DNA from 2 places in the Lysobacter sp. 1R34A genome. Region 1 is predicted to be linked to the other one. Evidence: riboswitches for the same ligand, from Rfam matches in the RefSeq annotation. Region 1 holds a riboswitch; the other holds the start of a gene.
The links. Region 1 has a riboswitch for glycine ahead of gcvP (aminomethyl-transferring glycine dehydrogenase). Riboswitches for the same ligand answer to the same signal wherever they lie in the genome.
Positions count from the first base shown of each region.

Region 2: another riboswitch for glycine. It lies ahead of ACSAMQ_RS15650 (trimeric intracellular cation channel family protein); the one in region 1 lies ahead of gcvP (aminomethyl-transferring glycine dehydrogenase).

Region 1 is NZ_JBPKJP010000020.1:3,286-7,454, forward strand. It holds gene ACSAMQ_RS07540 (multidrug effflux MFS transporter) at 1-547, opposite strand, end outside; gene ACSAMQ_RS07545 (VOC family protein) at 638-1,102, opposite strand; glycine riboswitch at 1,346-1,517, shown strand; gene gcvP (aminomethyl-transferring glycine dehydrogenase) at 1,557-4,169, shown strand, end outside.
Region 2 is NZ_JBPKJP010000079.1:31-4,199, forward strand. It holds partial or broken gene ACSAMQ_RS15640 (hypothetical protein) at 1-897, shown strand, start outside; gene ACSAMQ_RS15645 (ABC transporter ATP-binding protein) at 894-1,643, shown strand; glycine riboswitch at 2,411-2,517, shown strand; gene ACSAMQ_RS15650 (trimeric intracellular cation channel family protein) at 2,674-3,279, shown strand; gene ACSAMQ_RS15655 (uracil-DNA glycosylase family protein) at 3,298-3,870, opposite strand.

The DNA.
Region 1 (4,169 bases):
TTTCCGGCAACAGGAACACGGTCGCCGCCAGCAGCAGCAGCGAGAAGCCGACCAGGAACCAGAAGATCGCCGGCCAATGCGCCCAGCCGAGGATCCAGCCGCCGATGATCGGCGCGATCGCCGGCGCCACGCCGAAGATCATCGTCACCTGGCTCATCAGGCGCTGGGCGTCGTCGCCGTGCAGCACGTCGCGGATCACCGCGCGACCGACGATCAATCCCACGCCCGCCGACAAACCCTGCACCACGCGGAAGAACAGCAGCATCGACAGATCGGTCGACAAAGCGCAGCCGACGGAGGCCAGCGTGAACACGCTCAGCCCGCCGATGATCACCCGCCGGCGCCCGATGGTGTCCGACAACGGGCCGTGGACGATGCTCATCAGCGCATAGGCGATCAGATACAGGCTGATGGTCTGCTGCATCGCCAGCTTGTCGGCGCCCAGTTCGGCGCCCATGACCGGGAACGCCGGGAAGATCGTGTCGATCGAGAACGGCCCGAACATCGCCAGGCCGCCGAGCAACAAGGCCAGGCGACGGATCGACAAGGCCTTCGTGGCCGGCGCTGAATCGGGAGCGGAGGTATTGATCGGGTTCACCAGTCTGGCAGGCCAGTCGGGAAGCGTCGGCTCGGGGCCTCAGCTGGGAGCGTGGGAGGCGTGGGAGGCGTGGGTGTCGATCGGCACTTCGTCGGGCGGGCCCTTGAGTTCGACCAGGTTGTCTTCGGGATCGAACAGGTATTGCGACGGCCCCTCGCCTTCGGCGCCGTAGCGCGAGCCGAAGTCGCCCAGGCGCACGCCGTGCGCCTCCAGGTGGGCGACGATGGCCTCGCGGTCGAAGGGCTCGGCGCGCAGGCACAGGTGGTCCATGTTGCGGGCCTCGGCGCCGGCCGGCGCGCCGCCGAGGCGGCCGAGCTTGCCGTCGACGTCGACCAGGTCGATCAGGGACAGGCCGGCGCGCAACTGCACCAGGCCGATCGCGTCCTGGCGCCGTTCCAGCCGGCAGCCCAACACGTCGCAATAGAAGGCGACCATCGCCTCGGTGTCGCGCACGCGCAGCACCACGTGGTCGATTTGCAGCAGTTGGAACGGCGGTCGGTCCATGCAGGAAGCTCCGGAAGGGACCGCGACCATGTTACGGCGAATCGGCCATCCTGAACCGGGTCGCGGGGCGAAACCGGGGATGAAGCCGGCTGCCGCCAGTCCCGGCAACGTCGCCCCGAGCGGCCGCCGCTGCGGCTATAATCGCGGCTTGAAACACGCGGTGGGAGAAGCCGCCCGGCCCTCGGCCAGGCGCGCTGCCGAAGGCGCAACGCCCGTAATCGCTCAGGCCCCATACCGCCGCGTGTACAAAACTCTGGAGAGACCGCCTGCGTGCGCTGAGACAGCGAGGCAGAACCGGCGCCGAAGGGGCACGAAGCGAGCGCGGACAGGAAGCGGCCCCCGGGCCCTCCCCTCCCCTAGCTGCCTGACCGCAGCACGCTTTTAAACTCTCAGGCAAAAGGACAGAGGGGCGCCTCGCGTGCGGCACCGCACGCTGCCTTCGGACGCCCCTGCCATGAGCCCAGCCGCCAACAGCGCAACCTCCTTGCGCGATCTCGAGCACCACGACGCCTTCATCGAGCGCCACATCGGCCCCAACGACGCCGAGATCGGCCACATGTTGGAGCAGGTCGGCTACGACTCGCTCGAAGCCCTGACCGACGCCATCGTCCCCGGCTCGATCAAGTCGACCCAGCCGCTGGCCCTGCCGGCCGCGATCAGCGAGGTCGAGGCGCTGGCCAAGATCCGCGCCATCGCCGCCAAGAACCAGGTGTTCCGCAGCTTCATCGGCCGCGGCTACTACGGCACCCACACCCCGAACGTGATCCTGCGCAACATCCTCGAGAACCCGGCCTGGTACACGGCCTATACGCCGTACCAGGCGGAAATCTCGCAGGGCCGCATGGAAGCGCTGATCAACTTCCAGACCATGGTCGCCGACCTGACCGGGATGGAGATCGCCAACGCCTCGCTGCTCGACGAAGGCACCGCCGCCGCCGAAGCGATGACCCTGGCCAAGCGTTCGGCCAAGTCCAAGTCGGAGACCTTCTTCGTCTCCAGGAACATCCACCCGCAGACTCTGGAAGTGCTGCGCACCCGCGCCGAACCGCTGGCGATCGAGCTGTACGTCGGCGACGACGCCGAGGCGGCCGCGGTCGACGCCTTTGGCGTGCTGCTGCAATACCCCGATACCTTCGGCGCGATCAAGGACTACCAGGGCGTCGCCGACGCCGTGCATGCGCGCGGCGGCATCGTCGCGGTCGCCAGCGACCTGCTCGCCCTGACCCTGCTCAAGGCGCCGGGCGAATGGGGCGCCGACATCGTCGTCGGCAACACCCAGCGCTTCGGCGTGCCGTTCGGCTTCGGCGGTCCGCACGCCGGCTTCATGGCCTGCCGCGACGCCTACAAGCGCTCGATGCCGGGCCGCCTGATCGGCGTGTCGGTCGACACCGACGGCAAGCCCGCCTACCGCCTGACCCTGCAGACCCGCGAGCAGCACATCCGCCGCGAGAAGGCGACCAGCAACATCTGCACCGCGCAGGTGCTGCTGGCGGTGATGGCGAGCATGTACGCCGTCTACCACGGCCCCGACGGACTGACCCGCATCGCCCGCCGCGTCCACCGCCAGGCCGCGATCCTCGCCACCGCGCTCGGCAAGGCCGGCATCGCCGTCGGCAGCGGCTTCTTCGACACCCTGCACGTCACCGGCGTCGACGCGAACGCGATCCACGCCAAGGCGCGCGCGGCCAACATCAACCTGCGCGAGATCGATGCCGGCAGCCTCAGCATCAGCCTCGACGAAACCGTGACCCGCGACGAGCTGGTCGCCATCGCCGGCGCGTTCGGCGTGCAACTGGACATCGACGCGCTCGATCGCGAAGCCGTCGATGCGATCCCGGTCGCGCTGGCCCGCACGTCCTCGTTCCTGCAGCACCCGGTGTTCAACACCCACCACAGCGAACACGAACTGCTGCGCTACATGCGCTCGCTGGCCGACAAGGACCTGGCGATGGATCGCACCATGATCCCGCTGGGCTCGTGCACGATGAAGCTCAACGCCACCGCCGAGATGATCCCGGTGACCTGGCCCGAGTTCGGCAACATCCACCCGCTCGCCCCGGCCGACCAGACCACCGGCTACACCCAGCTGATCGAAGAACTCGAAGCGATGCTGGTCGAGTGCACCGGCTACGACGCGGTCAGCCTGCAGCCGAACTCCGGCGCCCAGGGCGAATATGCCGGCCTGCTGGCGATCCGCGCCTATCACCGCTCGCGCGGCGAAGGCCATCGCGACATCTGCCTGATCCCCGACTCCGCCCACGGCACCAACCCGGCCTCGGCGCAGATGTGCGGCATGACCGTGGTGGTGACCAAGACCGACAGCAACGGCAACGTCGACGTCGACGACATCCGCCGCGCCGCCGAGAAGTACAGCGACCGCCTGGCCGCGATCATGATGACCTACCCGTCCACGCACGGCGTGTTCGAGGAGGAAGTGGTCGAGATCTGCGAGATCATCCATAAGCACGGCGGCCAGGTGTACACCGACGGCGCCAACATGAATGCCCTGGTCGGTGTCGCCAAGCCCGGCAAGTGGGGCTCGGACGTCTCCCACCTCAACCTGCACAAGACCTTCTGCATCCCGCACGGCGGCGGCGGCCCCGGCGTCGGTCCCTGTGCGGTCAAGTCGCACCTCGCGCCGTTCCTGCCGAAGACCGTCGACGGCGAAGGCGTGGTGGGCATGGTCAGCGCGGCGAGCTTCGGCTCGGCGAGCATCCTGCCGATCTCGTGGATGTACGTCACCCTGATGGGCACCGCCGGCCTGCGCAAGGCCACCCAGGTCGCGCTGCTCAACGCCAACTACATCGCCAAGCGCCTCGCCCCGCACTACGAAACGCTGTACACCGGCCGCAACGGCCTGGTCGCGCACGAATGCATCCTCGATCTGCGCCCGATCAAGGACGCCACCGGCATCAGCGCCGAGGACGTCGCCAAGCGCCTGATCGACTTCGGCTTCCACGCCCCGACCCTGAGCTTCCCGGTCGCCGGCACGCTGATGGTCGAGCCGACCGAGAGCGAATCGCAGCACGAGCTGGACCGCTTCATCGATGCGATGATCCAGATCCGC
Region 2 (4,169 bases), on a different contig from region 1:
GCGATCGCCGTGCCGTTGTCGCTGCGCGGCTGGGGCGGCGACGCCGCGGTGCTGGCCGCGGCTCTGCCGCGCCTGATCGAGCGTTTGCCGCTGCCGTTCGGCCTGCTCGCGATCGCCCTCGCCTACGCGGTCGCTCGCGGAAGGTCGATCGCCCTCGACGATTACCTGCGCCTGGGCTGGTGGGCGGCGGCGCCGATCGAGCCGGCGCGGGCGACGCGCAGCCTGGTCCTGTTGGCCGGCCTGGCGACCTTGGCGGCGATGGCGTTCGCCGCCGCGGTGTTGACCGCCTGCGGCGGCGAGCCCGCCAGCCTGCGCGCCGCGTACTGGATCGTCGACGGTGGGCTCGCGTTCGGCGCCGTGCTCGGATTGTTCGCGGCGCTGCGCCATCGCCGTCATCCTCATCACCGCCTGCGCGAAGGTGCGCGCCAGCCGCTGTTCGGCCTGGCCTGGCTCGACGATGCGCGGCTGCCGCACCTCAGCGACTGGCAGCGGCGCGAAGGCGTGCTGCGTTGGCGGCGTGGCGGCCACGCCTGGATGATCGGCGCGGTGCTGTTCGGCCTGCCGAGTTCCACCGGCCTCGGCAGCGGCCTCGGCGTGCTGCTGATCGCCATCGCGCTGGCCTGGTTCAGCCTGATCCTGCAGGCCTGCGTCGCGGCGACCCTCGGCGCCGATGCCCTGCTGGCGAGCACCCCGCGCGCGCCCCGCCGGCTGGCGCGGGCCGCCTGGCGTTATCCGGCCTTCGCCTTCGTCTGCGCGGTGGCGTTCGCAGGCGGCGGCGCCGCGCTGTTGGGCCTGAGCTGGCGCGCCGCGCCGGTATTGTTCTCGATCCTGCTGGTTCTTTCGGCGCCGGCCTGGCTTGCGCTGCGTCCCGTCTTACATCGGTCCCTGTCGCGATGACGGTCCTACTCGAACTCGAAGGCCTGCAGCACCGCTACGACGAGCACGCCGTGCTGCACGGCATCGACCTGCGCCTGCACGCCGGCGAATTCGCCGCCCTGATCGGGCCGAACGGTTCCGGCAAGACCACCTTGCTGCACTGCCTGGCCGGCCTGCAGCGGGCGAGCGCCGGGCGGGTGCTGATCGGCGGCCACGATCTCGCACGCGAACCGCTGCAGGCGCGGCGCCGGCTCGGCTTCGCGGTCGACCCGGCGCGGCTGCCGCCGTTGCTGACCGGGCGCGAATGCCTGCGCCTGTTCGCCGGCACCCGCGAACTCAGCGAGATACCCGCGCCGACCCTGGCGCTGGCCGAGACCCTGGCATTGGCGCCGATGCTGGATCGCCGCATCGGCCAGTACTCGCTCGGCACCCGCCAGAAACTCGCGATCGCGCTGGGCCTGCTCGGCGAGCCGCCGCTGCTGGTGCTCGACGAACCGCTCAACGGACTCGACCCGCTCAGCGCCTACGCACTCAAGCGTCATCTGCAGCAGCTCGCCCACGAGCGCGGCACTGCGGTGTTGCTGGCGACCCATTCGCTCGATGTCGCCGAACGCTTCATCAGTCGCGCTCTGCTGCTGATGGACGGCCGCCTTCGCCGCGACTGGCAGGCCGACGAACTCGACGCGATCCGTGCCGACCCGCGGCGATCGCTGGAGCAGTCGATGGTGGAGGCCCTGGCGGCGGAACGGCCTGCGGTTGCGGATTAGTTGGCGGTGGCGGTGCGTCGTTGTCGTATGGCGGTGCGTTGCCGTCGTCCTATGGCGGTGGCATCGTCGCTTACGGCCTGGCGCTTCGTGGACGCCGCGACTGCGACACTGCAAACGATCGCGCAGCGATCCAAACCGACCGAACCGGCCAGACGAGTCCCCTTTGGAGAAGGAGGGCAGGCGGGATTTGCCCTGTCCTGCAATTCATCGCCATTGGCCGGTCTCACCATCATCGCCTTCCGCCAGTAGCGTCGTAGACGCCGTGGCGCGGTCGCGGCTTGCGCCGCTCCTACCCAAGAGCCGCTGCGTCGCGACCGGGGCCGGGGTAGGAGCGGCGCGAGCCGCGACTGCGACACTGCAAACGATCGCGCAGCGATCCAAACCGACCGAACCGACACGACGATTCTTCCTTCGAGAGGGGGGGATTTGGCCACGCAGCTCAACGCTTATCGGCCCATCTCACCATCATCGCCTTCCGCCAGTAGCGTCGTAGACGTCATGGCGCGGTCGCGGCTTGCCCCACTCCTAACCAAGAGCCCAGGAGCCCAAAAGCCCAAAAGCCCAAGAGCCCAAGAGCCCAAGAGCCCAAGAGCCCAAGAGCCCAAGAGCCCGGACGGGCATGACCGAGCGCTCATCGGAGCGGCGATGGGCTGCTACCATGCCCACCGTTGCAGAAGAGTGGCGCCGGCCGATGGCCGCTGCCCGCCGAAGGCGCAGGCTCCCATAATCGCTCAGGCTCGGCCCTCGCGGCCGGAACACTGCAACGAACACGCCGATCTGGAGAGAGGCCGCGATGCGGCCCACCGAAGGGGCAAGCGGCCGCTGTCGCGACAGCGCGCCGCCCAAACTCTCAGGTAAAAGGACAGCGGGAGCGGCACCGCGGCCTTCGGGCCACGGAGACAGGCAGGCGGTGCGGCCCATGGCCGCGCGCATGTCGTGCCGCCCGGCCGCTGCGTGCTCGCCGCAGCGGCGCGTTCGCGTCTTCGTGCCCGGCCGCGGTTCGTTCGTGCCCCTCCGACGGAGAACCGCCGTGTTGCTGCAACTGATCTATCTCATCGCCATCAGCGCCGAAGCCATGACCGGCGCGCTCGCCGCCGGCAAGCGGCGCATGGACCTGTTCGGCGTGGTCATCATCGCCAGCGTCACCGCGCTCGGCGGCGGTTCGCTGCGCGACATCGTGCTCGGCCACTATCCGCTCGGCTGGGTGCGTCATCCCGAGTACCTCGGCTACACCATCGGCGCGGCGATCGCGGCGACTTTCCTGGCCAAGAAACTGCACCGCTTGCGTCGCGCCTTCCTCTGGCTCGATGCGCTCGGCCTGATCGCCTTCACCCTGATCGGCTGCTCGGTCGCGCGCGAAGGCGGGCACGCGCCGGCCATCGTCGTCATCGCCGGCATGTTGACCGGGGCCTTCGGCGGCGTGCTGCGCGACGTGCTGTGCAACGAGATCCCGCTGGTGTTCCAGCGCGAGCTGTACGCGGTGATCTCGCTGCTGACCGGCGTGGCCTATCTGGCGATGCTGCGCTTCGGCGTCGCCGAGAACCTCAGCGTGCTGCTGTGTCTTGGCGGCGGTTTCGCCTTGCGTTTGTTGGCGATCCGCTACGAATGGGAGATGCCGAAGTTCGTCCATCCCTGAGCGCCGCCGGCGGCGCGGTCACGAGGTCTCGCCGAGCACCTCGGCGATGCGTTGGCGCAGCGCCGGCAACAGTTCGGCCGCGAACCAGGGATGGCGCTTGAGCCAAGCCTGGTTGCGCGGGCTCGGATGCGGCAAGGCCACCGCCCGCGGCCATTGCGCGCGCCAAGCCTCGACCGCTTCGGTCAAGGTCGCCCCGGCCTCGGGCAGGTGCCACAGCTGCGCGTAGCGGCCCACCGCCAGGGTCAGGCGTACGGCGCGCAGCTGCGGCAACAGTCGGCGGTGCCAGGTCGCCGCGCATTCCGGCCGCGGCGGCAGGTCGCCCGAAGCGCCGGTGCCCGGATAGCAAAACCCCATCGGCACGATCGCCACCCGCGTTTCGTCGTAGAACGTGGCGCGGTCCAGCCCGAGCCAGTCGCGCAAGCGCTCGCCGCTCGCATCGTCGAATGGAATCCCGGAGGCATGCACCTTGCGTCCCGGCGCCTGCCCGGCGATCAACAACCTCGCCCGCGGGTCCGCCTGCACCACCGGCCGAGGCCCGTGCGGCAGGTGCGCAGCGCATAGGGTGCAGGCGCGGATCTCTTGAATCAGCATGGGCTCGGGACTCGGGACTCGGGACTCGGGCTCGGGTCGGGCTCGGGATTCGGAATTCGGAATTCGGAATTCGGAATTCGGAAGGCTAAAGCAAAAGCGCCGAGCGCGGCATGCAGCATCTGCTTGAACGATTCAGCCCTTTAGATGGATTGCAGTGACGAGTATCGCGGCAACCGGTTGATAAGACTGGGCGAGGCCGATGCAGCTCACGCGATTCGAATCCATGCTCTTCGAGTCCCGAGTCCCGAGTCCCGAGTCCCGGTTCTTCGGGCCCCAAGCCCCGAGTCCAACGCAAAAGC